Regions from separate parts of the Tepidibacillus infernus genome, predicted to be linked through region 1. Evidence: predicted binding sites of a transcription regulator. Region 1 holds the regulator's gene; each other region holds the start of a gene.
What was found. Region 1 encodes Rex, which represses fermentation and respiration genes when NADH is low (regulators of the CRP and FNR family bind a similar motif). Its sites were predicted from a motif close to TTGTGAAATATTTCACAA; they were not measured.
Positions count from the first base shown of each region.

Region 2: the regulator Rex is predicted to act here: its motif matches at 1,342-1,359, upstream of hcp (hydroxylamine reductase).
Region 3: the regulator Rex is predicted to act here: its motif matches at 1,757-1,774, upstream of TEPIDINF_RS06380 (nitrate reductase subunit alpha).
Region 4: the regulator Rex is predicted to act here: its motif matches at 1,467-1,484, upstream of TEPIDINF_RS13345 (L-lactate dehydrogenase).

Region 1 is NZ_JBLWFI010000003.1:1,569-4,751, reverse strand. Features, by position in the region: gene TEPIDINF_RS13630 (molybdopterin-binding protein) at 1-555, shown strand, start outside; gene mobB (molybdopterin-guanine dinucleotide biosynthesis protein B) at 549-1,076, shown strand; gene TEPIDINF_RS13620 (redox-sensing transcriptional repressor Rex) at 1,060-1,740, shown strand; gene tatC (twin-arginine translocase subunit TatC) at 1,755-2,495, shown strand; gene TEPIDINF_RS13610 (hypothetical protein) at 2,570-2,725, opposite strand; gene TEPIDINF_RS13605 (hypothetical protein) at 3,067-3,183, shown strand, end outside.
Region 2 is NZ_JBLWFI010000002.1:14,449-17,631, forward strand. Features, by position in the region: gene purD (phosphoribosylamine--glycine ligase) at 1-1,181, shown strand, start outside; gene hcp (hydroxylamine reductase) at 1,449-3,110, shown strand.
Region 3 is NZ_JBLWFI010000001.1:1,250,384-1,253,566, reverse strand. Features, by position in the region: gene TEPIDINF_RS06400 (multicopper oxidase domain-containing protein) at 1-9, shown strand, start outside; gene TEPIDINF_RS06395 (cupredoxin domain-containing protein) at 219-599, shown strand; gene TEPIDINF_RS06390 (helix-turn-helix domain-containing protein) at 678-899, opposite strand; gene TEPIDINF_RS06385 (DUF6306 domain-containing protein) at 1,156-1,560, shown strand; gene TEPIDINF_RS06380 (nitrate reductase subunit alpha) at 1,791-3,183, shown strand, end outside.
Region 4 is NZ_JBLWFI010000002.1:194,272-197,454, forward strand. Features, by position in the region: gene TEPIDINF_RS13325 (accessory gene regulator ArgB-like protein) at 1-97, shown strand, start outside; gene TEPIDINF_RS13330 (AgrD family cyclic lactone autoinducer peptide) at 94-207, shown strand; gene TEPIDINF_RS13335 (SE1561 family protein) at 543-752, shown strand; gene TEPIDINF_RS13340 (DoxX family membrane protein) at 821-1,324, opposite strand; gene TEPIDINF_RS13345 (L-lactate dehydrogenase) at 1,595-2,548, shown strand; gene TEPIDINF_RS13350 (DegV family protein) at 2,600-3,183, shown strand, end outside.

The DNA.
Region 1 (3,183 bases):
CTTATTGTTGAAGAAAGATACATTGAACAAGTTGAAGCGATTACCAAAGGGAAAACTGTGATTGGGGTTAAACCATTTAAGCCTTTCAAAACAGGATTAGTCACAACCGGAAGTGAAGTATTTAAAGGCAGGATTAAAGACCGTTTTGGCCCGATTGTAGAAAAGAAATTAAAAGCATTTGGCTCTGAGTTGGTTGAACAGCGTTTTGCTCCAGATGATGTCGAGCAAATTAAAGCTGAAATCAAATATTTCCTTGATAAAAAAGTAGATATGGTTCTTCTTTCTGGTGGAATGTCTGTCGATCCTGATGATCGTACCCCTTTTGCGATTCGAGAAATGGCTACAGAAGTAATTACTCAAGGGACACCCATGCTACCTGGTTCGATGCTGATGGTCGCCTACTCAGAAAATACACCAATTCTCGGGTTGCCTGGAGGAGTATTACATGATCCTTTTACTGCCTTTGATGTCGTATTGCCAAGAATTCTTGTAGGTGAAAAAGTAACAAAAGAGGAAATCATACGTTTAGGTTATGGGGGGTATTATGGTTGCTAAATGAACGCAAAATTCCCATTGCTAGCTTTGTTGGCTATTCCGGTAGTGGGAAGACCACCTTGATGGCGAAGGTCATTCACGCATTTAAACAACAAGGATATCGTGTTGCAGCCATTAAACATGATGCCCATCGTTTTGAAATGGATCATGAAGGGAAAGATACTTGGAAATTTGCCCAAGCTGGTTCTGATGTTGTACTGATAAACTCACAAGAAAAATTGGCCATGATCGAGAAGGTGGAGAGATCGCTTTCATTTGAGGAAGTGATTTCCTATGTGAAGGATGTAGACATTATCTTGGTGGAGGGGTATAAACATGAAGCCCCATCTAAAATTTTAGTCGTTCGTAGAGAAGAAGATCTAACCCTACTTTCAAGTCTTAAAGATGTGATTGCAATTGCAACTTCGTTACCACTTGATGAAAAGCAGATCCCTATTTATGATTTAGACGATGTTGAAGGGATTGTAGAATTGATTCAATCAAATATATTGGGGGAGATAAAAGATGGCTCAAGATCATAAGATACCACAGGTCACAGCCAAGAGATTACCTTTATATTATCGTTACTTAGAAAAGTTACATCTCATGGGAAAACAGCGTGTTTCATCAGCCCAATTAAGCAAAGAGTTATTGATCGATCCAGCAACCATTAGAAGAGACTTCTCGTATTTGGGGGAATTAGGGAAAAAAGGATATGGTTATAATGTAAGCTACTTGTTGCAGTTTTTACGAGACTTTTTAAAACAAGATGAAGTAACCAATGTTGTTCTCATTGGGGTTGGTAATCTAGGTACAGCTTTACTGCATTACAATTTCTATAAGAATCGCAATATCAAAATTGTGGCTGCCTTTGATAGCAATCCGAACAAGTTTAATCGTGAAATTGATGGTATTCCCGTTTATGGGATTGATAGCTTAAAGGAAGTGGTTCAATTATTCCGGGTTGAAGTTGCGATCCTAACCGTACCTGTTCATGTGGCCCAAGAAATAACAGATAAATTAGTAGATGCAGGAGTTAGAGGAATCCTCAACTTTACTCCTTCAAGGCTAACAGTGCCAGCTGGTACATTGGTACACCATATTGACTTAACGACTGAATTACAAACATTGGTCTATTTCCTGAAGAATTTTCCAGAAGATGAGCTAATGGAACAAGACCAAGAGCTAGAGAATGAAGATGAATAGGAGAGGGATCTCATATGGTGGATCAAGATAAATCAATGACTTTAGTCAGTCATTTAGAAGAGTTAAGAAAAAGAATTATCTGGATTATCTTGTTTTTTGTCGTTGCCTTGGTGGTCGGTTTTATGTTAACAGACCCAGTTATTCGCTATTTTACTGATGAGCTCAAAGCAAAAGGGGTTACCTTTAACGTTTTTCGTTTATCTGATGCACTAAGAGTCTACATGCAATTTGCTTTTGCGATTGGGATTACCCTTTCCCTTCCTTTTGCGTTATATCAAATTTGGCGATTTGTTGCACCAGGCTTAACAAAAAGGGAAAGAAAGGCAACCATATGGTTTATTCCCTTTGCCTTTATTCTATTTTTACTAGGGGTATCATTTGCTTATTTTATTCTATTTCCAATGGTCGTTACCTTCCTATCCAATATCTCTAAACAGTTAGGTGTTGTTGAAGTATACGGGATTGCTCAGTATTTTAGCTTTATGCTGAACATCGTGATTCCGTTTGGTATTGTGTTTGAGCTTCCAGTTGTCGTAGTCTTTTTAACCCGTCTTGGTATCATTACACCTAAATTATTAATTAAAATTCGGAAGCTGGCCTATTTTGTATTAATTATTGTGGCCGTCACCATTACACCACCTGAGCCGATGTCAGATATTCTTGTCTCTGTTCCACTCATTTTGTTATATGAGATTAGTATCATGCTATCCAAAGTGGCCTCAAAAAAACGCCAACAAGCATTAGAAGAAATTTAATCTGAACAACAAAGAGCACGTCAACCTTGAAGAAGGAAGCGTGCTTTTTGTTTGTTTATTTTTCTGTATTGATATTACATCGTGTCAGGCGTAATGCTTTGAAGGCCAGGCCAATATACCTCATCGGCATATTGTGTGGTATCTCCTTTATTTACATCCCCAAAATAATTGATTCCCACAAAAGCGAATACTAGAACAAAAACGAATAATATTTTTTTAATCTTATCCAAAATAATGTCCTCCTTTTAATAGATTCCCTTTTCTCAAAATTTTACTTTTTTGTTATCACTATAATAATATACGTTTTAATAAGCAATATAAAGTATTTATATAGCGCAAATGGAATAATATTACTATAAATAAATGAGATAATCCTTTTGTAATCAAAAAGAATTACTTTATATTCTCAATTTCTCGTTTGTAGACAAGAACCGTTGTGTTTTACTGTTGATAAAAAGCTATAAAAGCCAGAATTCTTAATTTTTCCCTATTTTAAAGGAAAATTGAAATAATAAAGAATTAAAATAAGTAGATTAGTACTAATCAGAAAAAATAAAAGGAGGTGTAAAAATTGAACAACTCACAAGTATTAGAGTTATTAGAATCATTAGGTGTGCAGTTATCTAAGGAACAAATTGATAGAAAAAAACAATGTATGGAAGAATTGTCTAATTTCAACGGATTTATT
Region 2 (3,183 bases), on a different contig from region 1:
CGGGTAATGGTGGAATTGCACAAGATGCAATTTGCTTACCGATTGCTGAAAATGATTTTGAAAAATTAATAATGGCAGTTAGAGAGTATAAGATTGATCTAACAGTTGTAGGACCTGAGCAGCCTTTAATTGAAGGAATTGTCGATGTATTTCAAGAACAAGGCCTCCCGATCATTGGTCCAACAAAAGCAGCAGCTCAAATTGAGGGAAGCAAATCGTTCGCAAAGCAATTAATGGGAAAATATCGAATTCCTACTGGTAATTATCAAGTATTCTATACATCAAAAGAGGCAATCGATTATGTAAAACAACAGGGAGTGCCAGTAGTGATTAAAGCAGATGGGATTGCAGCAGGAAAAGGAGTAGTTGTGGCTCATCAATTAGAAGAGGCGATATCAGCTATTAATAGTATCATGGAAGATAAAATTTTTGGTGATGCTGGTCAATCAGTTGTGATTGAAGAGTTTCTATCAGGAGAAGAATTAACCGTTATGGCCTTTGTAGATGCTAACAGTATCGCTGTAATGGAGCCTGCTCAAGATCATAAGCCTGTTTATGATGAAGACAAAGGTCCAAATACTGGTGGAATGGGTGCTTATTCACCTGTTCCTCATATGAAGGAATCCTTGTTAAACGAAGTATATGATCAAATTTTATTACCAACTGTCGAAGCTATGAAACAAGAAGGAATACCTTTTACAGGTATTTTGTATGCTGGATTAATGATCACAAATGAAGGTCCAATGGTTATAGAATTTAATGCAAGGTTTGGTGATCCTGAAACACAGGTTGTTCTTCCTAGATTAGAAACCGATTTAGTTGAAGTTCTATTAGCGATAAGAGATAAACGGTTAAATGAAATGCACTTAGAATGGAAAAAAGAAGCAGCGGTTAGTGTTGTAATGGTTTCAGCAGGTTATCCAAAGGAATATAAAAAAGGTATGCCAATAATAGAGCATGCTATGCCATCAAAAACACAGGTTTTTTATGCAGGTGCTAAGCTCCTAGAGGAACAATTAGTTACAGCTGGAGGTAGAGTTCTTGCCGTAACTGGATTAGGTACAACAATAGAAGAAGCACAAAGAAGAGCTTATCAGGGAGTTAACAACATTAACTTTGAAGGTGCACATTATAGAAGAGATATTGCAAATAAAACAATTAATCGAATAGCTAATTCGTAGCTAAATTATAAATTGTTTATTAGTCAGAAAAAAATAAGTACAATTTGCGGGTGTCAATGAATTAGTTCAATTGACACCCTTTTTCGCTAGCATTACATAAATATAGTCATAATTTTCAGTTAATATCTTTTCGTAAATTTGAGCTAAAAAGTTTTTAAGGTTGTGACTTTTTTCACAGAAATAATGTTGTAAACAAGGTATAGTAATAACTGCAGGGTAAAAGAAATGTACACAATGTTAATGCAGGGAGATGAAAAGAAAATGAGTATGTTTTGTTATCAATGTCAAGAGACATCTAAGAATGTAGGCTGTACAGTTGTTGGTGTCTGTGGTAAGACACCTGAAGTTACTAACCTTCAAGACTTATTAATTTATGTATTAAAAGGAATCTCTATTTATGCAGAAAAAGCTAAGCAAGTAGGTATAAATGATGCAGAGACAGGTTTATTTATTGCTAAAAATCTATTTTCAACCATTACAAACGTAAACTTTGATCCAGTTTACTTTGAAACTAAGATCAAGGAAGCATTAGCTCTTCGTGAAAAAGTTAAAACAAGCTTCTTAGCAGCATATAAAGAGAAGTATGGAACGGAATTTAATGAAGAATTACCTGAAATGGCTACATGGTATAGTGACAATGTAGAGGATTTCTACAAAAAGGGAGAATTAGTAGGGGTACTAGCAACAGCAAACGAAGATATACGTTCATTAAGAGAATTATTAATATATGGATTAAAAGGTATTTCAGCATATATAGAACACGCTTTTGTTTTAGATGAACAAAATGATGAAATATTTAGCTTCTTACATAAAGGTTTAGCTGCAACAACAGATGATAGTCTTTCAGCTGACGATTTAGTTGGCATTATTATGGATGCTGGTGCTACTGCAGTTAAAGCTATGGAAATGCTTGATAGAGCTAATACAGGCACATATGGTCATCCAGAACCAACCCAGATTAATATCGGTGTTAGAAATCGTCCTGGTATTCTAATCAGTGGACATGACTTAAAAGATTTAGAAGAATTATTAGAGCAATCTAAGGATAAAGGTATAGACGTATATACACATGGTGAAATGCTTCCAGCTAATGCTTATCCTTTCTTCAAAAAATATGATCACTTTGTTGGAAACTACGGTAACTCTTGGTGGGAGCAAAACCGTGAATTTGAATCCTTCAATGGGCCTATTCTAATGACTACAAACTGTTTAGTTCCACCAAAAGCTTCTTACCAAGACAGAGTTTATACAACAGGAGTAGTTGGATTCCCAGGCTTAAATCATATTGAAGATCGTAAACCTGGTGAGCAAAAGGACTTCTCAAAAATTATTGAGCATGCTCTAAAATGTGAGCCTCCAACTGAAATTGAAAATGGTACAATTCCTGGTGGATTTGCACGTAATGCTGTCCTAAGTGTAGCAGATAAAGTAGTAGACGCTGTACAATCAGGTGCTATTAATCGATTCGTTGTTATGGCTGGTTGTGAAGGAAGACATAAAACAAGGGATTACTACAAGGATATGGCAAGAGAATTACCAAATGATACGGTCATATTAACAGCTGGTTGTGCAAAATATCGCTACAATAAATTAGATCTTGGCGATATTGGTGGCATTCCAAGAATATTAGATGCTGGTCAATGTAATGACTCCTATTCCTTAGTAGTTATTGCACAAAAATTAGTAGAAGCTCTTGGTGTTGAAGATATTAATGACCTTCCACTATCATATACCATCGCTTGGTATGAGCAAAAAGCTGTTGCTGTATTATTAGCATTATTATACTTAGGAGTAAAAGGAATTCGCTTAGGGCCAACATTACCAGCATTCATTTCTCCTAATGTATTAAAAGTATTAGTAGAAAAATTTGACATCAAACCAATTGGAACTGTTAAGGATGACTTAGAGGCAATTCTAGCTGGTAAATAATAAAATATGTAAAGTATAAAAGACGAAGGGGTATTGCAGATTTACTGCTAATACACCTTCTTTTTTTGTGAAA
Region 3 (3,183 bases), on a different contig from region 1:
GCACCGTAAGAATAAATGGGTTTGTATATTCCAACGCGCTCCGTTGTCCGTGTATTTCTACACTCCTAAAAGCACACAAAGTGTACAAGTGACGCTACACAGCTGAAGCTGCTAGTCGTCCTATATCTTTGCTTATGGAATATACAAATTCTAAGTGATTAAAGGAAGAAAGTTACACTTTCTAATTGATAAATTTAAGAATGAAAAAGGTGAAGGATATGAAAAAAATCATACTTGTCTTAGTAAGCAGTTTGCTTTTTCTTGGAATCCTAGCTGGTTGTGGACAATCATCGAATCAAGCCCAAACCTCAGATGATCAGATTCAAACGGTTCACATTGTGGCTGAGGATTGGAAGTTTATTCCTGATACGATCAATGTTAAACCAGGTAAAGTTAAATTTGTCATTGAAAACAAAGCAAAAAGAATGCATGGATTTGCGATTGATGAGTTAGGGATTAACGAATCATTGGCACCAGGGAAAACGGTTGAAAAAATAGTCGATGTCAAAGAGGCTGGTAGTTACACCTTTTACTGTTCTGTTGTATGTGGGGATCTGGATCAACATGGTGGAATGAAAGGAACACTAACGGTTCAGTAAAACGATTAGACCGATGTCTTGCTAAAGAAAAAATGAAAAAAGGCAGAAAAAAGGGATGATATGGTTGGTCCCTTAATTTTAGATTTTATCTTTTAGATCATTTGGATTGATGTAAAGGTGATTCTTATCATCGGTTTCAATTAAATCTTCTTTTTTTAATTGGGCAAAGGTACGACTAATCGTTTCCCTTGTAACTCCAATCATACTTCTAACAGTGATTTTTTCAATTCGATCTAAGTCTTCCTCATCTAAACCTTTTAATAATTCAACTTGTTGTAACATTTCTTTTATAGATGGCATCTTTCCATCAATCCTTTTTGGTTATTGCTATTACAACTGTATTTATCATATTTATTGTACAATAGTGTGATTCTACTTACAACTCCTTATCATGATTAGTTTGAGTCAAATATTTGTGGGAGAAAATTTTTACAAATATATTATGTAGTATATTCAGTTTTAGAATTTCCTGATGGAAACATATCCTACAGTGCATCGCCTTGTCATAAATGGAGATGGGGCACGATGGATTACCGCATAAAGGAGAGAGATCAGATTGGAAAATAAAAAAATCGAATTGTTAAATCAATTGCTTGAAGCTGAAAAAGCTGGAGTCGTTACACTGGATTTTTTTCAAAAAGCATATCCTGATGTGGAATTACCACTTGATCTGATTAAAAGCGATGAATCTTGGTCAACCAATGGTTTGATTGAAAGTGTGAAAAGAGAAGGCGGTGTACCTAGTAAAAATACAGGGGATTTTGCGGATAAGGTGAAAGCTCAAGAAGGTTTAAGCAACCGATTATCTTTATTAAACAAAGGACAATCCTGGGTTGTTCGTAAAATTGATGATTTATTTCAAATGGAATTACATGAGGAAACCCGTTCATTTTTAACTCAGATGAAAAAGAAACATATTGAAAATATTCAAACCTGTCAAGACTTTTTGGATCGTCAGTAAAGAACAATCTAGCAAGGAATGGCAAGATGAGTATAAAAAATAAAACGAGTATATAAGATTAAATAGATAACAAAAGAATACAATGGGAATTTACACCTCCTACGAATTTGTGTAGGGGTGTTTTTTTTTGTCTTTTTTTTCTAGTTTGCGAAAAAAACTACATATTTTTCTTTCTGTCAATAAATACTAACACAAAATGTGTATTTTTTCCCAACAAAGGAGAATGAAGCATGACAAAGAAAAAGATACCGCCTTTATTAAAGAAATGGACGTTTTTTCAACAAGAAAAGATCCGATCGAAGGATGGATGGAGTGAAGTAACACCCTATGATCGGGATAATGAGAAAATTTATCGTCGTCGTTGGCAACATGATAAGTTTATCCGCACTACCCATGGGGTGAACTGTACAGGTTCATGCAGTTGGCGAGTTTTTGTGAAGGATGGAATCATTACTTGGGAAAATCAGGCGATTGATTATCCTTCACCAGGTCCAGATATGCCAGAATTCGAGCCAAGAGGATGTCCAAGAGGGGCAACCTTCTCATGGTACACCTATAGTCCTGTACGTGTGAAATACCCTTACGTTCGAAGCACACTTCTAAAATTCTGGCGAGAAGCTATGAAGCAATATGGGCAAAATCCGATTGAAGCATGGAAAAGTATTTTAAGTGATCCAGAAAAAACAAAAGCATATAAAGAGGCACGCGGTAAAGGTGGATTTGTTCGCGCTTCTTGGGATGAAGTAAACAAGATGGTCGCATCCTCGATGATACATACGATTCAAGAATATGGCCCAGATCGCATTGTCGGTTTTTCACCGATCCCTGCCATGTCGATCGTTAGCTATTCTGCAGGGGCTAGATTTCTTAATCTTGTCGGTGCCCCGATACTTAGTTTTTATGACTGGTATGCAGACTTACCACCTTCTTCGCCGCAAATCTGGGGGGAGCAAACCGATGTGCCAGAAAGTAGCGATTGGTATAACTCAGGGTACATTCTGATATGGGGTTCTAATATCCCACAGACTCGTACTCCTGATGCTCATTTTATGGTAGAAGCACGTTATCGGGGAACGAAAGTGGTTGGCGTTAGCCCTGATTACGCAGAATACATTAAGTTTGCGGATCATTGGCTGGCAGTTAACCCTGGGACTGATGCTGCATTAGGGATGGCCATGACCCATGTCATCTTGAAGGAATTCTATGTAAACAAACAAACAGAATATTTTACCGATTATGTGAAAAAGTTTACGGATCTTCCGTTCTTAATCAAACTGAAAAAACGTGGAGAAAATTTTGTAGCTGACCGCTTCCTTGTTGCTAGTGACTTAGGACTACCTTTGGATAAAGCTGAATGGAAAACGGTTGTATTTGATAAAAACTCAAACCAATTTGTCGTTCCCAATGGCTCAATCGGCCATCGTTGGGATGGTAAAGTGAATTGGAATTTAAAAATGGAAGATAGTGAAAAGGGAATTACAAATGTGGATCCACCGTTAACACTTCTAGGTCACCAAGATGAGGTTGTGATGGTCGTTTTCCCTTATTTTGATGAAGGAAAGAAGGAAATTCTTCATCGTTCTGTTCCTGTAAAAAAATTAGAATATCAAGGGGAAATCATCT
Region 4 (3,183 bases), on a different contig from region 1:
ACAATCAATTACTTTAACTCCTTTTGGAATTCAACTTTTCCACAACATAGATGATTTCTTTATAAGAAGAAAAATTGTGGGAGGTGAAAATCAATGAAAAAGGTATTTAAAGCTCTTGCTTCATTGTTTTCTTTACTTGCTTTAATGGAAGTCTCAACAGCTAGTGTAATCTTGGTTTACCAACCAGAATTACCTAAGAAAAATTAAATCCGCCACAGCATAGATAAAACCAACTAAAAAAGATGGGACATAAACCCATCTTTTTTCTTTATTGGAAGAGAAAGTTTTACTTACATTCTTTTCCTTGTCATTTGGGGTTTGTATATTCCATAAGCTGCGACATAGCGTGACTAGCAGCTTTAGCTGTGTAGCACGACTTGTACACTTTGTGTGCCTTCAGAAGTGCCCTTCTCTCCGTAATCTTTATTCATAGAAGGGCACGGATGATGGAGCGCGATGGAATATACAAACTTATTTTATAGATATAAACTTGATTTTCATGTAAAATAAAAGGAAGAATATTTACCTATGGGGGTATCTAGATGTCTACACCAATCTATAATAAGAAAAAACAATTGAAATATATTAAAGGAAGATTGCAACTTCTTTCTTATATGGTAGATCAATTTAATCCTGAGGATGTAGAACTAAAGGATTTTGAATCAATTGAAGCAGAATTAAAGAAATTGATCGTTAAAACAAAAATATTTCACTATCGAAATGAACATCAGGTACAAAACGAAAAGGAGTAACCCTTTTTGGAGTTACTCCTTCGGTATTTTGTTACTGGCTTTATTTTTTTGAAATTCTATTACTTTGATTATACAGATGCTTTTTTAAAGCTCTTAACATACCAATTCCTTAAGTAAGGAATAACCCAGCGGTCTAAACCTATTTTACCTGCATTGAATCCAGCAACAATGACAAAGATACTTACAAGTACCATTTGTGGGTTATGGCTAACAGTGCCACTAAACAAGAAAGCAAAGTTCATCATCATACCAAAGAAAACAGCGGCGGTTGTAAGACATCCAAGTATAAGTCCTAATCCTACCAAAAATTCACCTAATGGAATCATAAAGTTAAAAAATCCTACATTAGGGAGTGCAAAGTTTTCAACAAAGCCTCCCCACCACTGGGATACTGATGGGTGTTCACCACCCATTTTTTTTAATGCTCCTTGTAGGAATCCCTCTGCACTAAATGGTTCTGAACCCGTAAGTTTTTCCCAACCAGCTGTCATCCAATTCCAACCTAAGTAAAGTCTTAAAAGCAGTAGTCCGTAGGCAGCATAAATATTTTCTCGCAAAAAACGTACCATCAAAACTCCTCCTTTTGCTTTATTATTAAAGAAGATAAAGTAAGATGTTCATCTTACATATGAAGGAAAAGTAATTGGATTGTGTTTTCCTTCCGATATATATATAAGAAGTACTTTTCGTTTTTAGCACATTTCTAGGTTTTCTTTCATAAATTTTTCACATAAAATGTGAACAAGTGATTAAACTTTGTAATCATTTTGAGGTGATTAGATGTATAATCTTTGTCCATAATAAAGAAAGAATAGTTTTTTTATGATGAAGGAGGCTAAAGGATGAATAATCAAACGAAAATTGTTGTTGTTGGAAGCGGAGCAGTTGGATCCACTTTTGCCTATACGGTACTTTTAAGAGGACTTGCGGACGAATTAGTGATCATCGACAAAAATCAGGATAAGGCTGAAGGTGATGCATTAGACCTTAACCATGGCTTACTGTTAGCACAACCAATGAAAATAACTGCAGGTGATTACCCTGACTGCAAAGATGCTGATATTATTGTGATCACCGCTGGAGCAGCACAAAAACCAGGTGAGACAAGATTAGATTTAATGCAGAGAAATGTATCTATATATCACCAAATCTTAACTGAAATCTTAAAATACAATTCGGAAGCGATTTTTCTTATTGCCACAAATCCAGTCGATATTCTTACCTATATCACCATTAAATTAACTCATTTACCAAAGGAAAGAGTTATCGGGTCAGGAACGTTACTAGATAGTGCTCGTTTTCGTTATTTGATATCTGAAAAAATGAATATTGATCCAAGGAGTATTCATGGTATGATAATTGGAGAGCATGGAGATACAGAATTGGCTGCTTGGAGTTTATTAAATATAGCAGGAATGACGCAAGAGCAAGTAAAAGAACAATCCAGGTATTATTTATCCTCAGCAGAAAAAGAAGAGATTTATTTACAAACCAAAAACGCTGCCTATCAAATTATTGAGAAAAAAGGTTCAACCTATTATGCCATCGCTCTATCTTTGGCAAGAATTTGTGAAGCAATTTTACATGATCAAATGTCAATACTACCTGTTTCTGCCTATTTGGATAATTATAAAGGGATTAGTGATGTTTGTTTGGGAATTCCAAGTATTATAGGAAAAAATGGAATTGAAGAGGTTCTTGATCTTCCTCTTACAAAGGAAGAAGAAGAAAAACTTCAACATTCAGCGAATCAATTAGGGAACTTTATTCACCAAATACAATTGCCTAAGATTTAGTATGATATACAACCCTTAAATAAAGGGGATTACGGGAAAAGGAGAATATCGATGTCAATTAATCTTTTTACAGATAGTAGCTGTGATTTACCAGAACAAATCATTAAAAAATACAATATCCATGTCATTCCATTACATATCTCCTTTCAAAATGATCACTTTCTTGATCGTGTTAATTTGAGTGTTAATGAATTTTATCAAAAAATGAAGGGACAAGAAGAGTTACCTAAAACGGCTGCACCTTCTCCCCAGGATTTTCTTGATCAATTTGAAAAAGTAATGAGACCAGGCGATCAAGGAATTGTAATCACATTATCCTCACAATTAAGTAGTACTTATCAAAGTGCTAAGATGGCTGTTGACACCTATAAGGAAGAATATCCTCATGTAGAGATGATCGCTCTTGATGCAAAAAATGCATCGATTGGATTAGGTGTAATTCTCATGCAAGCTGCTGAACTAATAAAAGAAAGTTTTCACTTTGAAGAGCTTATTACTAAAATCAAACATGTGATTGACCATTCACATATCCTGATTTTCTTAGATACGTTGGAAAATGTGATCAAAGGCGGTCGTTTGGATCGAGTCAGAGGCAAAATAGCCTCGGTATTATCCGTCAAATTAATTATGAAAAA